2 regions of the Paenibacillus sp. FSL K6-0108 genome follow, and region 1 is predicted to be linked to the other one. Evidence: riboswitches for the same ligand, from Rfam matches in the RefSeq annotation. Region 1 holds a riboswitch; the other holds the start of a gene.
What was found. A riboswitch is a leader RNA that binds a small molecule or an ion and turns the genes downstream of it on or off. The one in region 1 is predicted to bind FMN.

Region 1 (7,579 bases):
CACCAATGCCGTAATCTCGCAGATCAGCTGCAAATCCAAGCTTCAGATTGGCATCCACAGTGTCCAGACCTTCCTCTTGCAGTTTGTAAGCTTTGAGTTTGTTAATCAGTCCAATACCGCGGCCTTCCTGTCTCATATATAGCAGGACGCCATTGCCTTCGTCATGAATCTGTTTCAATGCTGCATCGAATTGTGGACCACAGTCACATCGATGAGAATGGAATACATCCCCTGTGAGACATTCGGAGTGTACGCGGACCAGTACTGGCTTCGATCCATCAATTTCGCCTTTAACCAAAGCGACATGCTCCTTGTTGTCCACCGCATTGGTGTACGCCACCGCCTGGAATTCACCAAAGTCCGTTGGCATACGCACAGCTACTTCGCGTTGAACCAACTGTTCCTTCTCATTCCGGTACCGAATCATGTCTTGAATGCTGATTAGTTTCAGATCATGCTTGCGGGCGATCTCCTGAAGATCCGGAAGTCTGGCCATTGTACCATCTTCCTTGATCACTTCACAGATAACACCTGCCGGGTAGGAACCGCACATAATGGCTAGATCTACAGCCGCTTCCGTATGTCCCGCACGCCGCAGTACACCGCCATCCTTGGCGATAAGTGGGAACATGTGGCCAGGCTTGCGGAAATCTCCGCTTTTCGCTTCGGGATCAATTAGACCCTTGACTGTAATGGAGCGTTCATGAGCCGAGATGCCCGTTGTGGTGTCTTTATGATCTACAGAGACGGTAAAAGCCGTTCCATGAAAGTCCGTATTTTGCTGAACCATAGGTTTCAGGTTAAGTTCATCGGCACGTTGCTGTGTAATGGGAACACATACCAGACCTCTGCCTTCAGTAATCATGAAATTGATCACTTCAGGTGTAGCCTTTTCGGCCAAAGCGATAAAGTCGCCTTCATTCTCCCGATCCTCATCATCCACCACAATAACAGGTTTACCCTGCATCAGATCGTAGATGGCTTCCTCAATAGGATTCAGAATGGATTGCTCTGACATAGGTCACCCTCCAGTTTCCATTTCAATTTATATTTGTATTAAATCAATTACGATTAGTTAAGCAAATCCGTGATTAGACAGGAATTCCTCACTGATACTTCGCGGTTTACCCGCACCGTTCTTTTCATGTCCCTTGCTATAATGAAGCAGATGATCCACATATTTGCCCAAAATATCACACTCAATATTGATGGTGTCACCCGTCTTTTTCACATTTAATACGGTCTCACCGATGGTATGTGGAATAATGGATACAGTGAATGCAGTCTGCGAAGTATGCACAACGGTCAGACTAATTCCGTCCAGGGTTACAGACCCTTTGGGTATCAGATATTTGAACAGCTGCGTATCATCAGGTTTGATCTCGAAAACAATTGCATTCTGGTCACGTGTAATGCTGCCAATGACCCCAGTGCCATCGACATGGCCCTGAACGATATGCCCGCCAAAACGACCACCTGACAGCATGGCCCGCTCCAGATTAACTTTGCTGCCGAATTGCAATTGACTTAGATTGGTATGTCGATATGTCTCAGGCATCACATCAGCAGTAAATCCGCCACCCTCCAGGGTTGTCGCAGTTAAGCATACCCCGTTTACAGCTACACTATCGCCAATCTTCAGATCGTTCATGATGGCGGAAGCTCCGATATTCAGGACCATCGCTTCACCTTTCCGACCAATACGCCGGATCTGACCGACTTCTTCCACCAAACCGGTAAACATGCTACCGCCTCCTTTATTTATTTCGTTATTGTTAATTCAATCAATTCATTTATTCAGGCCAAACCGGAATTCCGCCAATGCTAATATTATCTCCAACTTGCTCAATTTCCAGCTGATGCAATTGAATCGCCTGACTCATGCGCTCTACACCCTCGAAGCGGAAACTGCCTGGTGTTTCGTATCCTCCGACAATTTTCGGAGCAATGAACATGAGCAGTCGATCTACCAACCGCGCTTCCAGCATGGCACCATTTAGAGTGCCCCCGCCTTCAAGCAGAATCGAACCAATTTCACGCTCACCAAGCTTGCTGAGTGCACTCAACAGATCGACACGTGGTCCAGGACCACAGCGTATGATCTCCACACCATAGGCTTCCAGCCGCTCAGCCGCTTCAGGACTAGCCTCATCCGTTGTAAGCACCCAGGTTGGTGCAAGACCATCCTTGACCATTTTGGCCCCTACAGGCAGACGCAGCTTGGAATCCACCACGATTCGTACCGGGCTGATCCCTTCCACTTGCAAGCGGGTTGTAAGCTCCGGATTGTCAGCAATGACCGTTTCCACACCAACCATAATTCCCTGATGACGATGGCGAAGAGCATGGACGATCTCGCGAGCTGACTCGTTGGAGATCCATTTGCTGTCACCGCTGCGCGTAGCAATTTTGCCATCCAGTGTAGATGCCGTCTTCAGAGTCACAAAAGGGAGACCTGTTGTAATGTATTTAATGAATTTCTCGTTCATCCGTCTTCCGCGCTCACGCAACACTCCAACTTCAACTTCGATCCCTTGTTGACGCAGCATGCTGATCCCTCTGCCGGAGACTTGCGGATTCGGATCTTCGCAGCACACGACGACACGTTTCACTTTCTCATGAATGAGACGTTCGCTGCATGGTGGAGTCTTTCCGTAATGACTGCAAGGTTCAAGCGTAACGTACACGGTACTACCTTCAGCATCACTGCCCGCCATGTTCAGTGCATGAACCTCAGCATGACCCGTTCCCCGTTTAAGATGACTTCCAAGGCCCACGATTCGCCCTTCTTTTACAACGACACACCCTACGACCGGATTGATTCCAGTCTGCCCTTGGGCCCGTTCTGCCATATCCAGTGCCAGCGCCATATAAAATTCATCATTAATCATTTCCAAATCCGTTCACCCCACGGTTAAAATCTTGAGTTTAGACCTCCCTTCCAACAGAGAGGCATGTTCCATATCCAATAAGAAAAACGTCTATCGAAGTACTCCTAGGAAGCCAGACCGCGTTTAAAGGAATTTTTTCTTGCAATATCAGGAACATCATGCTTCGAAGTTTTTACATTACTGATATTATAAAAAAATCCCCGTCGAACAATCCGTTCGATGGGGATGATGAGAGACATGTGTCACCAGCAGTAACTTTGATACAGCACCAACAACACTTCGCCCAAACTTCATTTCTGGCAAGTGAAAACAGACACATACCTTAAATGAACTTTAATTACAGGTAAAGAGCTTCTATGATGTGGCATATGTATGAAGATTGCCGGAAAAGTAACCGGATTTCTCCCTGCACAGGAAATGAATTCGTCAAAAACTGTACAGCAACACTACTGCGGAATGCGGTCCTGCGGACTGCACCCTCTCCTTCTCCCATCCAGACTATACTGTCGGTTCTGGAATTACACCAGATCAGCCATCTGCCACAGGCAGACGGGTCACGGACTTTGCATCAATGCTGGATAGATATCCTCACATACTGCATCACCGCCGGTAGGGAATTGCACCCTGCCCTGAAGGATTCGCTTTCGTTATTAATTGGATGTTAGCACTTTAATGCCAAAAAATCAATTGTTTTTTGTTCCTTTTTGTCACATACTAACTTTTAATAAGCTTTGACATACCTAAAACCGCAACTCTTCCGAGATACGAAGCTACAGATCAGGAAAACACCAGCTTGCCATATGTTTCAAATCCTTGGCGTTATGAAACGGAATCCGATCCGGTTCTGGCTGAGACGCCGCAGGGGCTGGCATATCCCGGGCAACCCTTCTGACCCAGCTCGTGGAATCGATGGCAATTGCCGAACATTGCCATCGTTCATCCGGTCGTGGACGAACGGTCAGGATCAAATCTGCTTTTCCGGGCATCTCAGCAAAAACACCATCCAAATATTCGACAATGGCACGCTTTTCCTTAACTTCATGACAGTATACAGTAATCCATGCGCCTTCACGTACCCGAACTGCATATACGTCTCCGGGCTGTACTTCACCGATTCCGGCGTCAGGAGACTTTTTGGGCGCTTTGACATAAACTACTTTTCTGCTTTCAAAAGCCCCGACAATCGTCTCTTTCAGCGGTGGATATGGTCCTGGCCTCTCCTCAAGGGAAACATCACTGCAGTCATAATCACCGAATATGTTGATCAGATTTTTTTCATTCACGCCAACAGACGAATTCCACCAGGCCAGAGGTGCCTGCACTTCAACCCGAACGTTTGGCCGCTGGTCCCGATTGACGTACAACGTGAATGACGTGATCATGCCTGGATGCTCGGGCGTATCCAGAATGCCGATTAAAGCTAACGTTTCCAGCAGATCACGGTACACATATATCTTTTTAGCCGGCAGGAGACGTTCTTTCTTCAGTAATTCTGCTGCCTTGCTATAACGTGTGTTGGGAGGCAAGTTACGAAGCACAGTCAACACAGCACGGAATGTCCAGCGATCGTATGCGTTTGGAACAGGCAGTTCCTGCGATTCAGACAGCTCTCTGAGAGCGAGTACATGTCCAAGGATATCACCATCCAGCGGTGTACCGTTCGTCATCCGCCAATACCATTGCAGCGACGTGTCTACTCCCTCATCTGCTGACAATCCGCAGACCTGACAGGTATTCATGGATGGATATGGGGTAAGTTCATGGTCCGGCATACTGCTCGCGATGAGTTTGCCTGTCAGGAGCGAACGCCAGATCATGGGTGCCGACCACATAGAAGCCACGAAGCACTGCGCTGTTTCCTGAAGCGTCCAACGCTTAGCCAGTGTTTTCAGTTCACTAACGGTCTCATCATGCTGTGGCTTCACAAATTGATTCGGAAGATGGCCAGCCATCTTGAGACCTTCGAGATCTTGGCTGGAAATGCTCTTTGGAACGACATGTCTTGAAGCCTGCAACTCCTCGTCCCACAACATTTTCTCACTATAAATTTGTTGAAGCAGTTTAAGCTGTTGAACAATATCCAATGTTTCAGAACATCCTCTCCTGATGGTAAACCCGATGGCAGACGAAACACACACTTTTGGTTTCCCAGCTTGATTTATAGCCAGAATAACCCAGAATGGGCCTTCATGCCAGTTCCTTTTAGCTTATTTGGGACCAGTCATATATGCAAAAAGGCTAGAAAATGCAAAAAAACCCTGGTACTTCTGTAACAGAAGTACCAGGGTTTGCTCAGTCGTCTGAAGTTTTGTAGATTGGATTAAGCTTCTACAACTTCAACAGTTTCCATTTTGTCGCGACCTTCGAAAGCGTCCACGAATTCCATACCTTTGGAAACTTTACCAAATACAGTATGTTGTCCATCCAAATGTGGCTGCGGTTGGTAGCAGATGTAGAACTGGCTTCCGCCTGTGTTGCGGCCTGCATGCGCCATAGCCAAAGTTCCGCGCTCATGTTTGTTCGGGTTGATTTCACAGTTAATTGTGTAACCTGGACCGCCTGCACCGCTACCGTTAGGGCATCCGCCTTGAGCTACAAAGCCCGGAATAACACGGTGGAATACAAGACCGTTGTAGAAACCGGAGTTAGCCAGTTTCTCAAAGTTTGCTACCGTGTTTGGAGCTTCTTGATCGAACAAATCGATTACAACTTCTCCGCCGTTTGCCATTTTGATTTTCGCTTGTTTCGCCATATGTAAATGACTCCTTTCGTATTGACCATCGTTAATGGTGCCAGAACGCATGACCCTGGGCCAAGCTTTATAGCACTTTTCTTAGTGTACACCGAAAATGGATGGATCGCAAAATAATCAGCAAGATTTTTTTCAAAATCCGGCCCTTAAGAGTAAAAGAAGACAAAAAAGGCTGAACCCTTTTTTGTCTTCTCCATGTAGAACTCCGCTATTTGGTTCTTACATTAACGAGTAACTGGCTGTTTTGCAATGCGCTCAGGTACCAGATCATTCTGGATGATGTCCTGATACGTCTCACGGCGTACCACAACGTCTCCTTGGCCGTCTTTGACAAACACAACTGCAGGACGACGAATCCGGTTGTAGTTGCTTGCCATAGAGTAGTTGTACGCACCTGTGCAAGCTACTGCAAGCAGATCGCCGCTTTGCACTTTAGGCAGATCCAGATCCCAAATCAGCATATCGCCGCTCTCACAGCATTTACCAGCAACAGATACCGTTTCCTGAGCAGCCTCATTTGCACGGTTTGCCAATACGGCTTCATATTTGGACTCATACAGTGCCGGACGCGGATTGTCTGTCATTCCGCCATCTACAGCTACGTATTTGCGAACTCCTGGAATATCTTTGCTTGTTCCAACAGTGTAGATCGTTGTTCCCGCTTCACCTACGATGCTGCGGCCCGGTTCAACCCAGATCTCAGGCACGGCATAGCCGATTTGAGCAAAATGATTTTTCACCGCATCGGTGATGGCTTTTACGTATTGTGAAACTTCAAGCGGTGTATCCCCATCAATATAACGGATACCGAACCCACCGCCCAGATTAACTACTTTAAACGCAACGTTAAGACGCTCATACACATTTGCTGCAAACTCCGCAACGCGTTGAACTGCCATTTGGAATCCTTCCACTTCGAAAATTTGGGATCCGATATGTGAATGCACACCGAGTAACACCAAGTTCGACTGTTTGGAAGCCAGTTCAATAGCTTCAAATGCCGTTCCATTGCCGATGTCGAATCCAAATTTGGAATCCGTTTGTCCTGTTGAAATATATTCATGGGTATGCGCTTCAACGCCAGGCGTCACACGCAGCAAAATGTTGACTTTGCGATTTTTGTCCGCGGCTACAGCTTGCAGCAAGTGAAGCTCATTGAAGTTATCCACAACGAAACAGCCAATCTCTGCATCAAGCGCCATTTCAATCTCTTCCAACGTTTTGTTGTTGCCATGGAAGTGAATGCGCTCTGCCGGGAAACCGGCTTGCAGGGCCGTGAACAATTCACCATCGGATACGACGTCCAGGGAAAGTCCTTCTTCGGCTGCAAGAGCACACATGGCCATCACGCAGAACGCTTTACTTGCATAAGCAACCTGAAATCCAAGGCCGGAAGCGCGAAATGCTTCCATGTACTCTCTGCAACGCTCGCGAACCAATTGCTCGTCCACAACGTACAGTGGAGTTCCAAATTGTTCCTTCAAATCCGTTGTATCCACGCCACCAATTTCGAGATGGCCCTGTGCATTTATTTTACTTGTACCATGTAAATACATAATCTGCATTCCTCACTTTTTATATACTGGAACAGCTGTTATTCCAATGATTTTACACCAGTATATCAAATTAGTGAATGAGAAGAATGGATTTTTCGGAAGATCATTTGTGTTTTTTACTTTTTTGCATTTCTCCGTCCGGATCATCATCCATTTTGGTATTATCACGTGTTTTATTGATTGAAGGACGTTTTTTGTTCTCCAACAGAGGCAAACGGATCAAAAAGTTACCCAAAGCCTTTGCATTAAACGGTATGAATGGCCAGAGATAAGAAGAATTGTAGGAGCGATGCAGAGTCAGAGCCACAATAATGAGCGTGGTCCCGACTACGAATCCAGGAACCTTGAATATCGCCACAGCAACCAGCAAAAACAATCTG
Region 2 (7,579 bases), 1.4 Mb from region 1:
TTCAGGCCAGGAAGCGGTATCGAGTGAGCTTACCCTGTTGAGCATCTCCCAGAACAAGGACTGATACTGCTCCACGGTTGTGTTGTTTCTCAAGTCATCCGGTGTCTCGCAAATAACAACCAAAGAAGCATATTGTCCGGTATCCCGGGAAACGGGCCCATATTGTCTAAGTATTTCTGCCATGTCTTCAGAAGAAGCTTGTGTACGCGGATCACTTGTGAATCCGTATCTCAAATGACCGGAGAGAAACCCTATCCGTCCAGGTACACAAGGATACGTATTCCCCTCATCTGCAATCATATTGGCAAACTCTGAATACGCGTCCTGCTGCCATTCGGGCAGACCTTTGAATGATGCATTTATTTCATCGGCACTGTACAGCTCTGCCATGAATTTCCCAACTCCATTCCACATGATACCGTTAACGTATTAATGCGGAAGGCGTTGGGTGACTGTCCGGTGTAGTTTGATGTCAGAAAAATATGGAACGTACAGCTTCGAACCCAAAATATAAGCCAAAACCGATCAGGCAGATTCCTGAGATGATGGAGATCCAGCGCAGAACGGTTTCGTTGCTGTGTTTATGAAATCGACTGGCCATGCCAGCCATGATGACGTCCCACACAAAGATTCCTATGAAAATACCAGAACTGTATAGCAGCAAATGAGCGGAATCGGTATGCTTCACGGTTGTAGCAAGAATAGAGCCGTAAATACCGAGCCAGAATAAAATATTCAGCGGATTGGACAGAGCCATGAGAAAGCCGTAGACAAAGGATTTTCTAACCCTTGCTTCTGCTGTTGAAGAGGTCTGGATGCCGTTTTTTAACTTGGACAGAGTTTCCACACCGGTATACACCAGAATGAAGCTGCCAAAAGACCAAAGGAAAGAGCGCATGAAAGGCGTGTCCAGAAAATGAGCGACACCAAAATAAATCAGAAGCATGTATACCAAATCGGCAAACATGGCTCCAAGTCCCAAAATCCAGGCATGTATGAACCCGTGGCGGGCTCCCCGATCCAACTGAGCGGCATTAATTGGACCGATTGGAGCGGATAGTGAGATTCCCAGAATAATATAACTGAACAGTACAGACATATACGCGTTCACTCCTTAACGGGCTCGACGAATCGTACCTGTAAGTCATACATATAGGGGGTACAAGTCATCGTATTCCCGTCTGGAGCAAATTAGAACAGGCGGTATGTCGCTTAATCTATTATGGACTCTACATCCAGCTGGATGGCTGTGCAATGGTATCCATTACAAGAGCTTTCTTCACAAGGGCAAGCTGATAGACCGATAACCAAATCGATTAATGCCTCCATTTCCACATAATCGCCAGCGCGCGAGTCTGGAGCTACGACATCAATCTTGCCCAGATCATCTACAACGGATTTCATAAACAGATTAAACGGATAATGCTGATCTGGAGGTAAGATTCCGAACGGTTCCAGAGCCTGATTTAGGTTATGATAACAGCTGGCATGATCCTTTTTATCATATAAAACTTCATACATTTCCGGACGACAGGCGGAGTTGAAGAAATCATGGACACCAACCGTGTCACGAACGATTTTAAGCAACGGTTGATATTGATTGGAATACACGGATTGTCCTGGTTTGATCCGGTAGGAGCGCAAAACGTCCATCGTTACACCTGGATCTAGTCGATTATTGGCATTTTGAGCATCATATGCAACAAAATCAACGACCTGCTGCCCCTCCAAATCGGTCACCCGAATTAATGAACCTTTATTTACCTTAACGGCATAACCCGTTTTGGCCGGGATACGAACAGACTGCTTATGGCGTTCCGTTGTATTCATATTCATTCGTCACACTCCTCCGCTGTTTTTGCTTTCAGTATGCGGAGCTGACATGGCTTTCATGCACTTTGGCAAACATACGGCTCACATTGAAAATGATGTAGGTTGTATTCTGTTTTTATAATGGAAACAGTGGATTACCCTTCATGCCGACCCAAAGTTCGGATGTTTCCAGCTGACCAGCCAGATGAAGCAACCAGTCCTCATGACCTTTCGTTGCCATAATCTGTACACCCATGGGCAGACCTTCAGGAGTCAGATGCACAGGAACACTCATGGCTGGTTGACCCGTCAGATTCGCGAGCTGAGTGAACGGAGTGTATGTAAGACTTGGTTCAAACATCTCATAAATCAACTGCTGCTGCTGGATCTTGTCCAATTCGCTAATATGCATCAGATGCTGAATCTGTTCATCGTGAGGCGTTAATTCGCCGATTTTGGGTGCTGGAAAAGCATTGACAGGTGTGACATAAAAATCATATCGTTCAAACAATGTGGACATTTGGGCTGCGGCAACATCCCATTCGGCCAAACTATGTACGAATTCGGCAGCGGACACTTTTTTGCCGGCTTCAGCCAGAACCCAGGACTCGATCTCCATATCATCAGATGTTAATGCTCTGCCCATAGAACGTTCCATGGAAGAGATCATCGCCGCCATTTCGCCGCTGTTCATCATGTAATAGTTTTCCATCAATTTGACACCATTCACCGGACTGAGCTTTTCTTCGACTTCGTGACCTTGTTTTTCCAGCCAACGCACCGTCTTGTATACTGCTTCCTTGGCTTCATCACTTACAGGTGTACCTACAGGCGAAACTGTTGTATATGCAACTCTCAGTTTGCGTTGATGAGGATAGTTCATATCAGCCAGGTAGCTTCCCGGAAAGAGGGGAGCATGGAACGCAGCTTCGGGTTGAATGATTTGTAATGTGTCCAGTAACGCAGCGCTGTCGCGAACGGAGCGAGATAGGGCAAAATCAATCGATGCACCCTGCCACTGACGACCAACCCCCGGTCCAACGGGTGTCCGACCACGTGTAGGCTTAAGTCCAAATATTCCACTGAAGGAAGCAGGGATTCGGATTGAACCGCCACCGTCACTGGCTCCCGCAAGGGGGACAATACCCGAGGCTACAGCGGCTGCGGCACCTCCGCTTGAACCACCTGGCGAGTGACTGGTATTCCATGGATTACGACTTGGGCCGTGAAGACGGGGCTCCGTAATATTTTTCAGACCGAATTCCGGCGTATTGGTATGTCCGATGATAATGAAGCCTGCATCGAGCAGACGGGAAACGAAATTGGAATTCCGCTGTGCTTGATGGTCGCGGAGAAGACGTGAACCCGAGGTGAGAATTTCCCCCTCCAGAGACTGGGAGATATCTTTTAAGAGCAAGGGCACGCCAGCAAAGGGCTGCTCTCCAGGGCGAACCATAGCCGCTTCCTGACGTGCACGTGTTTCATATGTACGAATGACTGCATTGAGCTGTGGATTCACTTCTTCCAGGCGAGCATACGCTGCTTCCAGTAACTCGACAGGGGATATTTCTCGAGCGCGAACCAATTCAGCCAAACCTATGGCATCGTAAGATGTATATGAAAATGATGAAGATGAAGACATGATAATCGTTCCTCTCTAAATTAACTTGATCTACTATTCCATAGTCATCGTACCACCGGAATAGTGAAAAGACAAAAGCACTGTACATCACGATGGATGTACAGTGCCTTAATTGATTTGTTTTGTGTCATATATAAAATTCAATCCGTACGAAGCTTTGGTGCAGCGTCTGCCGGACTCGCTAATCGTTCCTGTTGTTTGGAGATGGCGAACAGGGCAATCCAGATAAGGATGAAGCCCACCAGCTGCTCCCAGGTAATTAATGTACGGAATGCAATCCAGTTTACCAGTACACCGGCCATCGGGAAGCTCAGTTCTGCGAGTGTTGCAACTGAGGCCTTGGTTGAAGAGAGCCCTTTGTAATATAACAGAAGACTCAGTAACCCTGGCAGTAAAGCCTGACCCAGAATATTAAGTGCTACAGCCGCCTGTTCACCTGTAGCGGAAGGGAATGTCCAAGCAGCGCCTTCGTTCCACGTCATAAAGATCAGCAGCGGCAAGGCTACGACAAAGCGCAGAGAGGTGACCGTTTCATAACGGGTTTGCCCCAGCATCAGCCGCCCCATAACCGTTGAACCGCCCCACAAGGCAGCTGCACCCAGCGATAACAGGCTGCCTGCATGGACCCAATTGTCCCAGTTGCCAAGGGGAAGGGTAAATCCGAACGTAAGCAGGTATGTTCCTGCAAGTGCAATGATAAACAGTCCACTGAAGCGGCGAGGCAATGTTTCTTTCAGCAGCAGCTTAGCCAGTACAATCGCAAATAGCGGCTGCATCTTTTGCAATAACAAGACGGTGTTGGGATCGTTATGCGTAAGTGCCAGGGTGAACAAAACCGTGGCAAGGGCAGATCCTCCCCAAGAGATAAAGATCACGGCAATCCAGTGGCGTGCACGCAGGTTTTTCAGATCGGCCCGGAACTTCCATAACACGGGAATCGCTACAAGACTGACAATAATATGTTCCACCAGTACAATCTGAGTGGAGGTCATCGTTTTGAGCAAAATAATACGGAACAGTGGATCTACACCCCAAAGGGCGGCGCCGAGCACGACTAGCCAGAATCCGGTATTACTTCGTTCCTTGCGGTAAACTATTGATGCATGTTGGGTCTTTTCCATATTCAGGACTCCTTCGTCAGAACACGGAATCTTCAGTTGGCAAAATCGACAAAAGCCCCCGTTTTGGTGTACACCAAATAAACGGGGGCTCAATCATTGACATGTCGTCATACGGAAAGAAGCCTTTCCGTAACGGCATGTTAATGTGTTGATCTTCTCTCATCCGGACTGTACCGTCGGCCTTGGAGTCACACCAAGTCAGTCGCTGAATCCCTACATCGGGTCAAACAGCGAGTCGCGGGCTAGTTCCGAAGAACATCACCGCCGGTTGGGAATTGCACCCTACCCCGAAGATCCTATTCAATTATAGTATGTTTGAACAAGCTGTAACATTAATAAGTCCATCTTATTCCTGTAAGCGCTAGCAGTTCAAGTTTTTTTTTAGAATATGATATTCCAGCTTCCTTGTTGTCTGCGTAGCAATACAATCTGGCCTGCATGATACGCATCGTGGAGTACCCAGCGGGCAAGTGCATGTGCCCATTTTTCATCCGTATTCATGTAAGAGGCTTCAAGATCAGATTCTTCTAATGAAGCAAGCTGATCTCGAAGCTGTCCGGCTAATTGTGTTGTATTTTGCATAAGTATACTCCAGCCAGTGGTATCAGAAGGGTCGCCCGGATCTCCGAAGGTGGATTCATTATTTTCGGCAGGTGTACCGGAGTGTGTTTTGCCCTGAATACGACTCAACAAGCGCTGATTGTAATAATACATATGGTTGACCAACTGCCAGATGCTTAATCCACCGGATGATGGAACCCAGGCTGCCTGTTCAGCAGTCAGTCCTTCGAGTGCCTTGGATAAAGGCACAATCCAGTTACATTGATCCCAGGTATCATCTTTCTGAATGAGCAATAACTCTTTTGGTGTTGTAGTCATTGATTTTTCCTCCCTAAAATAAATTCATGGTAACTAGCTAAAGTGCTTAAATATGGTTACAATAAATATAACCCAAACATGAATGGTTGTAACTATCTTTTTTCATTTTAGATAGTTACAACTTAGCGGAGGCACATATGGATAGACTATGGACTGATTTTGTGAACAGTGATTATCATGACTGGCGTGGTGGAGATCGTTCGGAGGACAGGCTTGGCAAAGGTGCATGGCAGCAAGGATTTATTAAACAATGGCAGATGCACGCTCCTGTACCCGCTTCTTCTGAAGAAGAAAAAGCCTTGAGAGATTTCAGAAATGAATTACAGGCTCTTGCAACACGTTTAGCGGCTGGAAACCCATTATCCGACAGAGACCAAGATTGGCTCAACGCCATAATGGAGGAAGGTCAGGTCATCAGAAGACTGCACGCTGGAGATGAGGGACTGAAACTTTCACTTATTTCTACAGGAACTCAATGGAAGCAGGTTATGGCTGAGGTTGCAGCTGATTTTGCTGTCACGGTGGTGGAAGGGGATGCAGGAAGGATTCGGATCTGTGATAATTCGGATTGCCGATGGTTTTTTTATGATGACACGCGCAGTCGTACCCAGAGATATTGTGATGACAAGATGTGCGGTAATCTGATGAAGGTAAGAAGGTTTCGGGCAAAACGGAAGAGGGATCAGCAGGAAGAGTAAGGTGTAAGCACAGAATATGTAATTTGCTGAACTTGCGATAGACAGGAAAATATCCAAATGAAATGATGCAAACCAAAATTGAATGTTCCCACACGTTTCTATATAATGGTTATATACTTAATATATTTCAGCAGATATTCAGTCAGAGATTAACATCCGGGATTCAAGCGTATATCCAACAAAAAACAATGATTGGAGATGTGTCTTGTGGGGACAAGTTATCTACTGAAAAATGGTTGTGTATTGTCTATGGATTCGTCGGTGGGACAGTTTAAGAAGGCGGACGTTCTCATTGAGGATTCTATTATTGCTGCCATCCAGCCCGATCTGAGTTGTATTGAAGCGGAAGTGATTGATGCGTCGGAGATGATCATACTCCCTGGATTCGTAGATACGCACCGGCATGTATGGGAGTCGCTCGTCAAAACAGCGGGAACCAACTGGTCATTGCCGGTCTATCTGCAAAATCTCTATTATGGAGCGATGGGAAGTAAACTCCGGCCACAAGACAGCTATATCGCCAATTTGCTGGGTTCTTTGGAAGCGCTTAATGCAGGAGTGACCACGGTGCTTGACTGGAGTATGCCGTATTCAGCTGAGCACACGGATGAACTCATTCACGGACTTCAGGATGCGGGTATTCGATCGGTTTTCGCTTATGGTGTACCGGGTGAGACGCCCTACTGGAACAGAGAAAGCCAGCTAACGTATTCGAATGATGTGAGAAGAGTCAAGGAACAGTATTTTTCCTCACAGGATCAGCTGCTTACGTTCGGCCTTGCTATTCGTGGTCCGGAGTTCAGCCATTGGGATACCACAGTGAAGGAAATTCAGCTTGCGCACGAGCTGGATGCGCTATGTTCAATGCATGTTGGCTTTGGAAGCTGGGGATCTGTAGATCGTTCGATAAGCAAAATGTATGAGGCTGGTTTGCTCAGCCCACGTCTGAACGTTGTGCATGGAAATACGATGGATACGGATGAATATAAAATGTTGGCCGATAGCGGCGCTTCACTCTCCGTCACACCCGAAGTGGAGATGATGATGGGTCATGGGTACCCGGCAACGGGTTACTTTCTTGAAAATGGCGGAACGCCAACCCTTGGAGTTGACGTTGTAACTTCAACGGGTGGCGATATGTTCTCCCAGATGAAATTTGCACTTCAGGCCGAGCGTTCCAGGGGAAATGAACAACTCTTGCTGCAGGGTGAAATGCCTGGGGAGCTTAATCTGCAATCCAGTCAAGTGCTGAGATTTGCAACTTCTGCCGGAGCGAAGGCTCTGGGACTGGAGCAGAAGATTGGCACGCTTACTCCAGGTAAAGAAGCAGATCTGATTATGATTCGAACCACTGACCTTAACTTGTTTCCGGTGCATGATCCGGTGGGAGCGGTTGTTCAGTTTGCCAATCCATCCAATGTGGACAC

Region 2: another riboswitch for FMN. It lies ahead of MHB49_RS16350 (DMT family transporter); the one in region 1 lies ahead of ribD (bifunctional diaminohydroxyphosphoribosylaminopyrimidine deaminase/5-amino-6-(5-phosphoribosylamino)uracil reductase RibD).

Annotation. Positions count from the first base shown of each region.
Region 1 is NZ_CP150288.1:5,003,696-5,011,274, forward strand. It holds gene MHB49_RS22665 (bifunctional 3,4-dihydroxy-2-butanone-4-phosphate synthase/GTP cyclohydrolase II) at 1-1,018, opposite strand, end outside; gene ribE (riboflavin synthase) at 1,076-1,744, opposite strand; gene ribD (bifunctional diaminohydroxyphosphoribosylaminopyrimidine deaminase/5-amino-6-(5-phosphoribosylamino)uracil reductase RibD) at 1,794-2,897, opposite strand; FMN riboswitch at 3,369-3,532, opposite strand; gene MHB49_RS22680 (hypothetical protein) at 3,662-4,975, opposite strand; gene MHB49_RS22685 (peptidylprolyl isomerase) at 5,212-5,643, opposite strand; gene lysA (diaminopimelate decarboxylase) at 5,868-7,199, opposite strand; gene MHB49_RS22695 (spore germination protein) at 7,303-7,579, opposite strand, start outside.
Region 2 is NZ_CP150288.1:3,593,172-3,600,750, forward strand. It holds gene MHB49_RS16330 (YqcI/YcgG family protein) at 1-390, opposite strand, end outside; gene MHB49_RS16335 (LysE family transporter) at 473-1,099, opposite strand; gene MHB49_RS16340 (DUF1989 domain-containing protein) at 1,213-1,836, opposite strand; gene MHB49_RS16345 (amidase) at 1,949-3,454, opposite strand; gene MHB49_RS16350 (DMT family transporter) at 3,595-4,575, opposite strand; FMN riboswitch at 4,723-4,874, opposite strand; gene MHB49_RS16355 (DinB family protein) at 4,957-5,454, opposite strand; gene MHB49_RS16360 (CGNR zinc finger domain-containing protein) at 5,592-6,152, shown strand; gene MHB49_RS16365 (amidohydrolase family protein) at 6,351-7,579, shown strand, end outside.